One region of the Streptosporangium sp. NPDC053982 genome, then DNA from elsewhere that is predicted to be linked to it. Evidence: predicted binding sites of a transcription regulator. Region 1 holds the regulator's gene; the other holds the start of a gene.

Evidence for each region. Region 1 encodes HrcA, which represses chaperone genes, less so after heat shock. Its sites were predicted from a motif close to TTGGCACTCTCNNNNNGAGAGTGCCAA; they were not measured.
Region 2: a site for HrcA is predicted at 3,975-4,001, ahead of ACZ6W9_RS36105 (FmdB family zinc ribbon protein). Genes of this name have one in related genera too.

Annotation. Positions count from the first base shown of each region.
Region 1 is NZ_JBVJKQ010000006.1:249,405-256,539, forward strand. It holds gene lepA (translation elongation factor 4) at 1-1,549, shown strand, start outside; gene hemW (radical SAM family heme chaperone HemW) at 1,713-2,924, shown strand; gene ACZ6W9_RS12780 (DUF3097 domain-containing protein) at 3,079-3,894, opposite strand; gene hrcA (heat-inducible transcriptional repressor HrcA) at 4,055-5,068, shown strand; gene dnaJ (molecular chaperone DnaJ) at 5,081-6,223, shown strand; gene ACZ6W9_RS12795 (16S rRNA (uracil(1498)-N(3))-methyltransferase) at 6,386-7,117, shown strand.
Region 2 is NZ_JBVJKQ010000030.1:10,799-17,933, reverse strand. It holds gene glp (molybdotransferase-like divisome protein Glp) at 1-659, opposite strand, end outside; gene galU (UTP--glucose-1-phosphate uridylyltransferase GalU) at 668-1,567, opposite strand; gene ACZ6W9_RS36115 (5-formyltetrahydrofolate cyclo-ligase) at 1,593-2,165, shown strand; gene ACZ6W9_RS36110 (potassium/proton antiporter) at 2,331-3,836, shown strand; gene ACZ6W9_RS36105 (FmdB family zinc ribbon protein) at 4,029-4,397, shown strand; gene ACZ6W9_RS36100 (S-methyl-5'-thioadenosine phosphorylase) at 4,815-5,624, shown strand; gene ACZ6W9_RS36095 (CpaB family protein) at 5,985-6,590, shown strand; gene ACZ6W9_RS36090 (D-alanyl-D-alanine carboxypeptidase family protein) at 6,890-7,135, opposite strand, start outside.

The DNA.
Region 1 (7,135 bases):
CCGGTCGCTGCAGGCGTGCGAGGGCGCGATCCTGCTGGTCGACGCGGCACAGGGCATCGAGGCGCAGACGCTGGCCAACCTCTACCTGGCGATGAACGCCGACCTGACGATCATCCCGGTGCTCAACAAGATCGACCTTCCCGCCGCCCAGCCGGAGAAGTACGCCGCCGAGCTGGCCCACCTCATCGGCTGCGAGCCGGAGGAGGTGCTGAAGGTCTCCGGCAAGACCGGCGAGGGCGTCCGGGAACTGCTGGACCACGTGGTCGCGAACGTTCCCGCCCCGGTCGGCGTCGCCGACGCCCCCGCCCGCGCGCTGATCTTCGACTCGGTCTACGACACTTACCGCGGCGTGGTCACCTACGTCCGCGTCATGGACGGCCACCTGGGCAAGCGCGAGCGCATCCAGATGATGTCCACCGGCGTCTCGCACGAGACGCTGGAGATCGGCGTCATCTCGCCGGAGCCGAAGATCGCGGACAAGGGCCTGGGCGTCGGCGAGGTGGGCTACCTCATCACCGGCGTGAAGGACGTCCGCCAGTCGCGGGTCGGTGACACGGTGACGTCGTCCGTCCGCGCCGCCACGGAGGCGCTCGGCGGCTACGAGCATCCCAAGCCGATGGTCTTCTCCGGCCTGTACCCGATCGACGGCGACGACTACCCCGAGCTGCGCGAGGCCCTGGACAAGCTCCAGCTCAACGACGCGGCCCTGGTCTACGAGCCGGAGACCTCCGCGGCCCTGGGCTTCGGCTTCCGCTGCGGCTTCCTCGGCCTGCTCCACATGGAGATCGTCCGCGAGCGCCTGGAGCGGGAGTTCAACCTCTCGCTCATCTCCACCGCGCCCAACGTGGTCTACCGGGTGATCATGGAGGACGGCAAGGAGGTCGACGTCACCAACCCCTCGGAGTTCCCCACCGGCAAGGTGGACAAGGTCTTCGAGCCGGTGACGAAGGCGACCGTGCTGGTCCCGTCGGAGTTCATCGGCGCCATCATGGAGCTCTGCCAGAACCGCCGGGGCGCCCTGCAGGGCATGGACTACCTGTCCGAGGACCGCGTCGAGATCCGCTACACCATGCCGCTCGGCGAGATCATCTTCGACTTCTTCGACCAGCTCAAGTCCCGCACCCGCGGCTACGCCTCGCTCGACTACGAGCCGCACGGCGAGCAGGAGGCCGAGCTGGTGAAGGTCGACATCCTGCTCCAGGGCGAGGCCGTCGACGCCTTCAGCGCCATCGTCCACAAGGACAAGGCGTACGGCTACGGCGTGGAGATGGCCAAGAAGCTGCGCGAGCTCATCCCGAGGCAGCAGTTCGAGGTGCCCATCCAGGCCGCGATCGGCGCCCGGGTCATCGCCCGCGAGAACATCCGCGCCATCCGCAAGGACGTCCTCGCCAAGTGCTACGGCGGCGACATCTCCCGTAAGCGCAAGCTGCTGGAGAAGCAGAAGGAAGGCAAGAAGCGGATGAAGATGGTCGGCCGGGTGGAGGTCCCCCAGGAGGCCTTCGTCGCCGCGCTGTCCACCGAGTCCTCCGTCGACAAGGCCAAGAAGTAGGGACGGCGCCGCCCGCCGGCGGGGGAGCGGCGGACGGGATCCCGGTGACCGCCGCGCACACCGGGCCCCGGGCGGGGTCCCCGTGCCCGGCGCGTACGGCGGGACACCCGGGCGGCGGGCGGCGCCGTACCGGGCACCCGCCCCGGGGCGGCAGACTTGACCCGTGCCATCCACACTTCCCGACGGCGACCCCGTACCGGCCTCGGGCCGGCTCCCCGGCAGCGCGCTGCGCGGGCTCGGTGAGCGGCCGTTCGGCTTCTACGTCCACGTGCCGTTCTGCGTGACCCGCTGCGGCTACTGCGACTTCAACACCTACACCGCCTCCGAGCTGGGTCCCGGCGCCTCGCACGCCGACTACGCCGCGACCGCCGTCGCGGAGGTGCGGCGGGCGCGGGCCGCCCTCGGCGACGCCGACCTGCCGGTCGAGACGGTGTTCTTCGGCGGTGGCACCCCCACCCTGCTGCCCGCGGCCGACCTGGTCCGCATCCTCGGCGCCATCGACGAGGAGTTCGGGCTCGCCCCCGGCGCCGAGGTGACCACCGAGGCCAACCCGGAGTCGGTGGACCGCGCCTACCTCGCCGGACTGCGCGACGGAGGGTTCACCCGGGTGAGCTTCGGCATGCAGAGCGCCCGCGAGCACGTGCTGCGGGTGCTGGAACGCCGCCACACCCCGGGCCGGGCGGCGCACGCCGTACGGGAGGCGAGGGAGGCCGGGTTCGGCCACGTCAGCCTCGACCTGATCTACGGCACGCCCGGTGAGAGCGACGACGACTGGCGGGCCTCGCTGGCCGCGGCGATCGAGGCGGGGCCCGACCACGTGTCGGCCTACTCGCTGATCGTGGAGGACGGCACCCGCCTGGCGGCCAGGATCAGGCGCGGTGAGCTGCCGATGCCCGACGACGACGTGGCGGCCGACCGCTACCTCATCGCCGACGCCATGCTCGCCGAGGCGGGTTTCGAGTGGTACGAGGTGTCCAACTGGGCGACCTCGGAGGCCGCGCGCTGCCGGCACAACCTGCTCTACTGGACCGGCGGCGACTGGTGGGGCGTCGGCCCCGGCGCGCACAGCCACGTGGGCGGCACCCGCTGGTGGAACGTCAAGCACCCGGCCGCCTACGCCCGCCGCCTGGCCGAGGGTGTCTCACCCGCCCAGGCCCGCGAGGTGCTGTCGGGCGAGGACCGGGCGGTCGAGCGGCTGATGCTGGAGCTGCGGCTCGCCCGGGGCTTCCCCCTGGCGGAGATCGAGCGGCCGCCGGTGGCCGCCCGGGCGCTGGCCGACGGGCTGCTGGAGGTCGAGCCGTTCAAGGCGGGCCGGGCGGTGCTGACGCTGCGCGGCCGGCTGCTGGCCGACGCCCTGGTCCGCGACCTCACCTGACCTCACCTGGCCGCACCGGGCCCGGTCTCGGCCGTCATCCCGCGAACCTCGCCGGTCGCGCCGGGCTCCGGTCTCGGCCGTCATCCCGTGGACCTCGCCGGCCGCGCCCGGCCCCGGCGGGGACGGCGGCGGGCTCGGCCGGTCACGGCCGGTCTCAGACGTCCTCCGGCGGGGCGGTCACGAAGTCGATGAGCCGCTCGACCGGGCCGAGGAGCTCCGGCTCCAGGTCGGCGTAGGTGGTGACCGAGCCGAGGATGCGCCGCCAGGCGTCGGCCGGGGCGAGGTCCCAGCCCAGGGCGGCGACGACCCCCTCCTTCCACGGCACGCCGCGCGGCACCCGCGGCCAGGCGCCGATGCCCAGCACCGACGGCTTGACCGCCTGCCAGACGTCCACGAACGGGTGCCCGGCCACCAGCACGTACGGCGAGGCCACCCGGTCGGCGATCCGGCTCTCCTTGGACCCGGCGACCAGGTGGTCGACCAGCACGCCCAGGCGGCGCTCCGGGCCCGGCTCGAACTCCTCGACGATCTCCGGCAGGTGGTCGACCCCTTCGAGGTACTCCACCACCACACCCTCGACGCGCAGGTCGTGACCCCAGACCTTCTCCACCAGCGCGGCGTCGTGCACGCCCTCGACGTAGATCCGGCTCTCCCTGGCCACCCGGGCCCGCAGGCCCTCCACGGCGATGGAGCCGGAGGCGCTGCGCCGCGGGGCGCGGGGCGCGGCGGCCGGCCGTACCAGGGTCACGACCCGGCCCTCCAGCAGGAACGCGGCGGGTTCCAGCGGGAACACGCGCCGCCGCCCGAAGCGGTCCTCCAGGGTGACGGACTCCTTGTCGCAGGCCACCACGGCGCCGCAGAATCCGCCGTCGGCGTCCTCCACGACCAGGTCGATCTCGGCGGGGACCTGCGGGATACTCCCCCTGCCCGGACGCCGCCAGTTCCCCGCCAGCACGTCGCGCTCGTACACGCCGACCGCACCTCCTCACGCCTCGCCGATCCAGAGGACGCTAGCAAAGGGCCGTCGCCTTATCGCACCCCGTCGGCAAGAGCCGTACACTTGGCACTCGGGAACACAGAGTGCCAGACTCCGCGTTCCCGGTTCGGCGCAGGGCAAGGAGGTGAGCACGTTGGTCGATGACCGCAGGCTTGCGGTGCTTCGGGCCATCGTCGAGGACTACGTGTCCACCAACGAGCCGGTGGGATCGAAGGCACTCGCCGAGCGGCACAACCTCGGCGTCTCGCCCGCCACCATCCGCAACGACATGGCGGTGCTGGAGGAGCAGGGATACATCGCCCAGCCGCACACCAGCGCGGGGCGGGTGCCCACCGACAAGGGCTACCGGCTGTTCGTGGACCGGCTCTCCCAGGTCAAGCCGCTGTCGGGCGCGGAGCGGAGAGCGATCGAGAGCTTCCTCGCCGGCGCGGTGGACATCGACGACGTCGTGACCCGCACGGTGCGGCTGCTGGCGCAGCTCACCCGCCAGGTCGCCGTGGTGCAGTACCCCACGCTGACGCACTCCACGGTCCGGCACGTCGAGCTGGTCCCGCTGAACGAGCGGCGGCTGATGTTCGTCCTCATCACCAACACCGGCCGGGTCGAGCAGCGCGTCGTCGAGCTGCCCGAGGGGGTCGACGAGACCCGCGTCGCGCACCTGCGCGCGACGCTCAACGCCTCGCTCGACGGCTGCGGGCTGGCCAAGGTCCCGGACAAGGTCGCCGACCTGCCCTCGGGGCTTCCGATCGAGGACCGCCCGTTCGCCACCACGATCCTGTCGGTGCTGCTGGAGTCGCTGGTCGAACGGCACGATGAGAAGATCGTCTTCGCCGGGGCCGCCAACCTCGCGGGAGCCGACTTCAGCGTCGGTCTCCGCGACGTCCTGGAGGCCCTGGAGGAGCAGGTCGTGCTGATGCGCCTGCTCGGAGAAACCTCGGACCTGTCGGCGCTGACGGTGCGGATCGGCTCGGAGAACCCCTACACCGGTCTCCAGGGCACGTCCATCGTCGCCGCCGGGTACGGTTCGGGAGACAAGCAACTGGCCCGGCTCGGCGTGCTGGGCCCGACGCGAATGGACTACCCGGTCACGATGGGCGCGGTGCGCGCGGTGGCACGCTACGTCAGCCAGATCCTGGCTGCATCCTAAGAGGTCAACTAAGTGGCTAAGAGCGACTACTACGGCACCCTCGGGGTACGCCGTGACGCCAGTGCGGAGGAGATCAAGAAGGCCTACCGCAGGCTGGCGCGCGAGCTGCACCCCGATGTGAACCCCGATCCTGAGACACAGGAGAGGTTCAAGGAGATCACGCAGGCCTACGAGGTCCTGTCCGATCCCAGCAAGCGGCAGATGTACGACATGGGTGCCGATCCGTTCGCTCCCGGCGGGGGCGCGGGCGCCGGGGGCTTCGGCGCGGGCTTCCCGTTCAGCGACATCATGGACGCCTTCTTCGGCGCGGCGGCCGGCGGCGGCGGTCGCGGGCCGCGCTCGCGCGCCCGCCGGGGCCGCAACGCCACCATCCGGGTGGAGCTGGACCTGCGCGAGGCGGCCTTCGGCACCACCCGCGAGCTGGTCGTCGACACCGCCGTGCTCTGCGAGGTCTGCTCGGGTGCGGGCGCCGCGCCCGGCACCCACCCCGACACCTGCGACATGTGCCACGGCCGCGGTGAGGTCTCCCAGGTCACCCGGTCCTTCCTCGGCCAGGTCATGACGTCCCGGCCCTGCCCCCAGTGCGGCGGGTTCGGCTCGATCATCCGAAACCCCTGCCAGGAGTGCTCCGGTGACGGCCGGGTCCGCACCCGGCGGACCATCAAGGTCCGCATCCCCGCGGGCGTCGAGGACGGCACCCACATCCAGCTCGCCGGCGAGGGCGAGGTCGGCCCCGGCGGCGGCCCGCCCGGCGACCTGTTCCTAGAGATCGTCGAGCGGCCGCACGAGGTCTTCGAGCGCCGGGGCGACGACCTGCACTGCACCGTGCAGATCCCGATGACGGCCGCCGCGCTCGGCACCGTCCTGGTCATGGAGACCCTCGACGGCACCGAGGAGCTGGACATCCGGCCCGGCAGCCAGTCCGGCCAGACGATTCCGCTCTACGGCCGCGGCGTCCAGCGGCTCAACGAGACCGGCCGCGGAGACCTGCTGGTCCACATCAACGTCGAGACCCCCGTCAAGCTCGACCCCGCACAGGAGGAGCTGCTGCGCGAGCTCGCCAGGCTGCGCGGCGAGGAGCGCCCGCCCGGCAAGTTCGCGCCGGGCCAGCAGGGCTTCTTCTCCCGCCTGCGGGACGCCTTCAATGGCCGCTGACCCGGCGGTCCCCGGCGCCCTCCGGGGAGCCGCGGGCGGGGCCTCCCGGGTCCGCCGTGGCGTCCTGCCGGGGGTCGAGGGCGGTGCCTGTCCGGCCCGCAGCGGCGTCCTCCGGGGGGTCGCGGGCGGCGCCCGCCGGACCCGCCGCGGCGTCCCCGCCGCATGACGGCGCCGGTCTTCCTGGCCGACGCGGCCGATCTGGGCCGGGAGGGGTTCACGCTCGCCGGTCCGGAGGGCAGGCACGCGGCGGCCGTACGGCGGCTGCGTGCCGGGGAACGGCTCGACGTGACCGACGGCGCGGGCGTCGTGGCGGAGTGCGTGGTGGACGACGCCGGCAAGGACTCCCTGCGGGTGCGGGTGCTGCGCCGCTACGAGGTGCCCGCGCCGCGTCCCCGCCTGGTCGTCGTCCAGGGCCTGCCCAAGGGCGACCGGGGCGAGCTGGCCGTGGAGATGATGACCGAGGCCGGGGTGGATGTGATCGTGCCCTGGGCCGCGGCCCGCTCCGTCACCCAGTGGAAGGGGGAGCGCGCGGCGAAGTCGCTGGCCCGCTGGCGTTCCACGGCCCGTGAGGCGGCCAAGCAGTCACGCCGCTTCCACCTGCCCGAGGTGACCGGCCTCGCGAGGACCGCCGAGGTCGCGGACCTGCTGTCGGCGGCGGCGCTGGGCGTCGTGCTGCACGAGGAGGCCGCCTCCCCGCTGTCCGGGCTTCCGCTGCCCGCCGACGGGGACATCGTGGTGGTCGTCGGCCCCGAGGGCGGGGTCTCCGAGGAGGAGATCACCGCCTTCCGCGCCGCCGGAGCCGCCCCGGCGCTGCTCGGGCCGACGGTGCTGCGCACCTCGACGGCCGGGGTCGCGGCCGCGGCGGTGCTTCAGGCGCGTACCGGCCGCTGGTAGGCGCACGGCGGTACGGCC
Region 2 (7,135 bases), on a different contig from region 1:
ACGATCCCGGCGCGGTAGCCCTCCCCTCCGGCCTGCTGCACCGCGGCGGCCAGGGTGTAGCTGTTGGACTCCCACAGCTGCCCGTGCTCCAGCGGCGCGCCGGGCTCCACCAGCTCGGCGCCGGTGGAGATCACCACGACCCGGGGGCGGGGCCGTACCAGCACCCGGCGGCGGCCGACCCCGGCGAGGATGCCGAGCTGCGCCGGGCCGATGGGCGTGCCCACCGGCAGTACGGCCTGCCCCTCGGAGACGTCCTCGCCCGCGCGGCGGATGGCGTTGCCCTCGGGAGCCTGCCGGTCGATCAGCACCTCGACGGTGCCGCCGTCGGTCCACTCGACCGGGATCACGGTGTCCGCGCCCGGCGGAACCGGGGCGCCGGTCATGATCCGTACGGCCGTGCCGGGGCCGACGGCGAGCGTCCGGGCGTTGCCGGCCGCGATGTCGCCGAGCACCTGCAGCCTCGCGGGCACCGTCGCGAGGTCCCCGGCCCGTACGGCGTAGCCGTCCATGGCCGAGTTGTCGAAAGACGGCAGCGGCACCGGGGAGGCGACCTCCTCGGCGAGGGTGGTGCCCAGCGCCTGGTCGAGCTCGATCTCCAGCGGCGCGAGCGTCCGCACGGTCCGCAGAATGTCGGAAAGGTGGTCGTCGACCGTTCTCATGGGATCGTTCATCGAGACGCCAGGAACTCCTTCAGCCAGGGCAGGAAGTCCGGTCCCAGGTCGGGCCGGTCGGCGGCGAACTTCACCACCGTGCGCAGGTATTCGAGCTTGTCGCCGGTGTCGTAGCGGCGGCCGCGGAACAGCACGCCGTGGACCGGGCCGCCCTCCTCCTTGCCGCGGCCCGCCAGGGTGCGCAGCGCGTCGGTGAGCTGGATCTCGCCGCCGCGGCCGGGCCCGGTGTTCTCCAGGACGTCGAACACGGCCGGGTCGAGCACGTAGCGGCCGATGATGGCCCAGTTGGACGGCGCCTCGTCCGCCGGGGGCTTCTCCACCAGGTCCGTCACCCGCACCACGTCGTCCTCGGCGGTGGCCTCGATGGCGGCGCAGCCGTACAGGGACACCTGCTCCTGGGGCACCTCCATCAGTGCGATGACGCTGCCGCCGTGGGCCCGGCGCACCTCGATCATCCGCTTGAGCAGCTCGTCACGCTGGTCGATCAGGTCGTCACCGAGCAGGCAGGCGAACGGGTGGTCGCCCACGTGCTGCTTGGCGCACAGCACCGCGTGGCCGAGGCCGCGCGGCTCGCCCTGCCGTACATAGTGGATGGTCGCAAGGTCGGCGGGCTCACGCACCTTGGACAGGCGCTCGTCGTCGCCCTTGGCCTCCAGCACGTCCTCAAGCTCGATCGCCCGGTCGAAATGGTCCTCGATGGACCTCTTGTTCTTCCCGGTCACCATCAGGACGTCCAGCAGACCGGCGGAGACGGCCTCCTCCACGACATACTGGATCGCCGGCTTGTCGACGATCGGAAGCATCTCCTTAGGGGTCGCCTTGGTGGCGGGCAGGAAGCGCGTGCCCAGCCCCGCGGCGGGGACTACGGCTTTGGTCACAGAATGGAAGTCGGTCATAACCGAAACCATAACGGAGGCGTCTGTGGACAAGTCGAGGCTGAGGTCCTCCATCGAGGACGCGCGGACCGCCATCCCCGGCGACGCGCGGCACGCGGCCTCCGTCCGGATCAGGGACGCCCTGCTCGACCGGCCCTGGGTGCAGATGGCCGGGCTGGTCGCCTGCTACTGGTCCGTCGGCGCCGAGCCCGAGACCCACGGCCTCGTCTTCGCGTTGTGGAAGCACGGCGCGACCGTGATGCTGCCGGTACTGCGTGACGACGACGACCTCGACTGGGCGGTGTACGACGGCCCCGACACCCTCGCCCCCGGGCGCTTCGGGATCATGGAGCCGGTCGACACCCGGCGCGGCGTCGACGCGATCCGTACCGCCGCCCTGGTCATCGTGCCCGCCCTGGCCGTGGACCGCGCGACCGGCGTACGGCTCGGCCGCGGCGGCGGCTCCTACGACCGCGCGCTGGCCCGGGTCGGCCCGAACGTGCCGACGGTCGCGCTGCTGCACGAGGGCGAGCTGATGGACGGCGTGCCGGCCGAGCCGCACGACGTGCCGGTCCGCTACGCGGCCACCCCGGAGGGGATCGTCCACCTGGCCCCGTGAGCCGCACGGGACGGATGAGGCCGCAGGGGACGGGTGAGATCGTCCACCTGGCCCGGTGAGACGCGCGGGACGGATGAGAGCGTCCAGCAGGCCCGGTGAGACGCGCGGGACGGATGAGGCGGCCGAATACGACAGAATGGTCCCCGAGGTCGGAGAGGGGGCCAGATGGACATCGACTTCTGGCTTCTTCTGGGCGCAGGGGTGGTGATAGCGGCCATCGTCGCGGTGCGCGTCGCCCACCGCACCGGCCTGCCCAGCCTTCTCATCTTCCTCGGCATCGGCCTGCTCGTCGGCGAGGCCGGCCTGGGCCTGCAGTTCGAGAACCCGCAGCTCGCCCAGCAGATAGGGATGATCGCCCTGGCCGTCATCCTCGCCGAGGGCGGCCTGACCACCAACTGGAACCACGTCAAGAAGGCCGTCCCCCTCGCGGCGGTGCTCGCCACCGTCGGCGTGGGGGTGAGCATCGTGGCCGTCGCCGTACCGGTCCACCTGCTGCTCCACATGGACCTGCGCACCTCCCTGATCATCGGCGCGGTGCTCGCCTCGACCGACGCCGCGGCCGTCTTCTCCGTCCTGCGCCGGTTGCCGCTGCCGCGCCACCTCGCGGGCATCCTGGAGGCCGAGTCCGGGTTCAACGACGCCCCCACCGTCATCGCGGTGGTGCTGCTGAGCGCGGCGGGCTCGTCCTCGGTGGAGCACGCGCTGCTGGAGGTGGTCGTCGAACTGGCGGTGGGCGCCGCCGCCGGTCTGGCCATCGGGCCCCTGGGCGTGTACGCGCTGCGCCGGATCGCGCTGCCGGTCTCCGGTCTCTACCCGATCGCCGTGCTGGCCCTGGCGTTCGTCGCCTACTCCGGGGCCGTCCACCTGGGCGGCAGCGGCTTCCTCGCGGTCTACCTCGCCGCACTGATCATGGGCAACTCCCGGATGCCGCACCGCGCCGCAACCCGGGGGTTCGCCGAAGGAGTGGCCTGGCTCGCGCAGATCGGCCTGTTCGTCATGCTCGGCCTGCTGGCCAGCCCATCGGAGATGCCGTCGGCGATCATCCCGGGCCTGGTGGCCGGATTTATCCTGGTCGCGGTGGCCCGGCCGCTGTCGATCGTGGTCTGCGCCTTCCTGGTACGGATCGCCCGGGTGGACCGGCTCGGCTGGCGCGAGCAGGCGTTCCTGTCGTGGGCGGGACTGCGCGGCGCGGTCCCCATCGTGCTCGCCACCATCCCCTGGGCGGCGAGCACGGGCGGCGACGGCTCCGCCAAGCTCGTGTTCAACGAGGTGTTCGTCATCGTGGTCGTCTACACCCTGATCCAGGGGCCGACGCTGCCCTTCGTGGCCACGCGGCTCGGGCTGTCGAAGGTGGACGAGGCGCAGGACCTGGAAGTGGAGTCGGCGCCGCTGGAGGAGCTCAACGCCGACCTGCTCCAGATAAAGATCCCGCCGACCTCCAAGCTTCAGGGTGTGGAGATCTTCGAACTCCGGCTGCCCTCCGACGCCCAGGTCACGCTGATCGTGAGGGACGGCCGGACGTTCGTGCCCACCGACACCACCAGGATCAAGGTCGACGACCAGCTCCTGGTCGTGACCACCGCCGCCTGCCGCGACTCGGCCGAGCGGCGGATCAGGGCGATCAGTCGCCGGGGCAAGCTGGCGGGCTGGTTCGGCGAACTCGGCCGCTGACCCGCCGCTGCGGCCGTGCCACCGGACTTCGGAGGCTTCGCCGTACCGCCGGTCGTCCGGTTGGGGCGCGATGGGCCGCGGCGGCGCGGTGGAATGGCAAGGACCCGACTCGCGTTCACCCCTGTCAGCCGAATACCATTAGCAGTCGCGTCCGTAGAGTGCCAACCGGCGTGAACCAACGAGGAGGAGCGCGTGCCCACCTACCAGTACGCCTGCAACGCGTGCGGCAACGAGTTCGAGATCGTCCAGAAGTTCTCCGACGACGCCCTGACCGAGTGCCCGTCGTGCTCCGGCCAGCTCCGCAAGGTGTTCTCGGCGGTCGGCATCGTCTTCAAGGGCTCCGGCTTCTACCGGACCGACAGCCGGTCCTCCTCCACCAGCACCGTGGGATCCTCCAGCTCGTCGGGCTCCTCCGGGGCCTCGGGCTCGTCGGACTCCTCGGCGTCGTCGAGCTCTTCGGGGTCGTCGGGCTCGTCCGGCGAGTCGAAGCCGTCCGGCTCCTCGTCCGAGTCCAAGAGCAAGGCCCCCGCCTCGGCGAGCAGCTCGGCCCCCGCCGCCTGATCGCGTCCGCTCCCAGCAGGGAGCGGACCCGCGGCATGAGCCGCCCGAACCGACCCGCGGCACGAAGCGTCCGAACCGACCCGCTGCGCGAGCCGTCCGAGCCGACCTACGGCATGAGCCGTCCGGGGCACCGGCGGCTCAGGGCGGAAGCGGGCGGCGGCACGCGGTGGTGACCCTTCCAGGTAGGAAGGCCCCTTCCATGCGGGGCGGCCTTCCAGGCAGGGGCCTCCTCCCAGACGAGAGCGGCCCCCAGGCGGGGCAGGCGAGAGCGGTTCCCCACGCGAGACACCGCCGTGCCGTCACACCACCAGGCCGTCCCGCCCAGGTTGTCCACAGGCGCGGCCCGGCACCCGCCCGTTGTCCACAGGCACGGTCCGGTCTCATCGCCGGGCCGCCGGTCGCGCTAGTCTCGGCGCCATGGTCACTCGCGCGGAAATCGGGGTCATCGGCGGCTCCGGCTTCTACTCCCTGCTCGACGACGCCACCGAGGTCGAGGTCTCCACGCCCTACGGCCCGCCCAGCGACGTCATCACCGTCGGCCGCATCGGCTCCCGCACGGTCGCCTTCCTCCCCCGCCACGGGCGCGACCACCGTTTCGCCCCCCACCTCATCCCCTACCGCGCCAACCTGTGGGCCCTGCGCTCCCTCGGCGTCCGCCAGGTCCTGGCCCCCAGCGCGGTCGGCTCCCTGCGCCCCGAGGTGGGCCCCGGCGCCCTGGTCGTCCCTGACCAGCTCATCGACCGCACCTCCGGCCGCGTCCAGACGTACTACGACACCGACGGCGTCGTGCACGTCGCCTTCGCCGACCCCTACTGCCCGGCCGGGCGCGCGGCGGCCGTCTCCACCGCCCGCTCCGCCCAGTGGGATCTGGTCGACAGCGGCACCCTCGTGGTCATCGAGGGCCCCCGCTTCTCCAGCCGCGCGGAGTCCCGCTGGTTCGGCTCCAACGGGTGGACGATCGTCGGCATGACCGGCTTCCCCGAGTCGATCCTCGCCCGCGAGCTGGCCATGTGTTACACCTCGCTGTCCCTGGTCACCGACCACGACGCCGGGGTCGAGGCAGGTGAGGGCGTCACCCACGAGGAGGTCCTGGCCTTCTTCGCCGCCAACGTCGAGCGCATGCGATCCCTCGTCACCGAGGTCGTCACCGCCCTCCCGGAGGAGCGCGCCTGCCCCTGCTCCACCGCCCTCGACGGCCTCAAACTCCCCTTCGACCTCCCCGAGTGACCGCCCGTCCCGCCGGCCGGTGACGACCGGCGCCCGCCGTCCACGAACCGCCGACCGACCCAGAGCGACTTAGACCGGCCCAGCCGGTCGGCCCAGACCAGTCCCGTCGGCGGATGACAACCGGCACCCGCTGTCCACGAACCGCCGACCGGTCAGACCGGTCCCACCGGTCGGCCCAAGCCGATTCCGTCGTGCGGTGACGGCCGAGGAATCGCCGTCACCGCCTCCCAGCAGACCGATCTCCCCACGGACCGCCCTCCCAGCAGACCGCCTGCCCCGCCGTACGGCGGGGCGCGGTCGTCCGTTCATCCACGGGTACCGCGCCACCCGGTTCTTCCCACTCTCACGATGGAGTCCGTCATGCGCGCGTTCCGCCGCCTTCTCGGCCGGTACCACCGCCTCGCCGCCGCTGCCGTCACCGCCTTGGCCGCCGCGTGCGCCGTCGTCGCGCTGCGACCGGAGACCGCCTCGGTGACCGTCCTGGTGGCGGCCAGAAACCTCCCCGGGGGCGTGCTGGCCGCACGCGACCTCACCACGGCCGCCCTCCGGCCGGAGACGGTCCCCGACGGCGCGCTCAGGCCCGGCGCACCGGTCGCCGGGAAGGTCCTGGCCGGCCCGGCCCGCCGAGGGGAGCCCATCACCGACGTGCGCCTCCTCGGTCCGGGCCTGCTGGCCGCGCACGGCCCGGGAACGGTCGCCACACCGGTCCGCGTCGCGGATTCAGCGGCGGCCCGGCTGCTGTCACCCGGCGACGTCGTCAACGTCCTGGCCGCCTCCGCCAGCTGGGAGGGAGCGGTCCCGGCGCGGGTCGTGGCCGAGGGCGTCACCGTCCTGGCCGATCTCGGCGACCGGTCGGACCACGACGCCCTGGTCGTGCTGGCCACCACCGCCGAGCAGGCCGTCAGGCTGGCCTCAGCCCAGGCGGGCGGCCACCTGTCGATCACCATCGGCCCACGCGCCCGATGACTCGGCTGCGGCGGCTCTCCGGAACACAGCCGCTCACCGGCCGCGGCGTTCCCGGCCCGGACCTTGTCCCCAGCCCGGATCCCGTCCCCTGTCTGGGCCGTACCCGGCCTGGGCCCGTCCCCGCGCCGAAACCTCCGCCCGTCGCGGGATCGCCCGTCGCGGAGCCCCTGACCCGATGGGCGGCACCCCCGCCCCGGCGGCTCAGCCAGGGAAGACCGTAGAGATCGGTAGGGCGGGGAAGGCCGGCGAGGCCGGCGAGGGCGGAGACGACCGAAACCCCGGAGACCCCGGGGAGGGCGTCACAGCAGCGAGCCGAGCTTGGGGTCGTACTCCCAGTGCCAGGGCTCGAAGGGGCTGACGTAGGCCCACTTCGGGTGGAACCACCCGTACTTCTTGCTGTTGGCCTCCAGCCAGTTGAACGGGGCCGACCGGAACTGCTGCACCCCTCCGCACAGGTCGACGGCGAGCCCGAGACCGTGGTTGCTCCGCCCCGGAACGGCCGCGAAGCCCGGGCGGCGGTAGTAGACCGACTGCTGCTCGGCGAG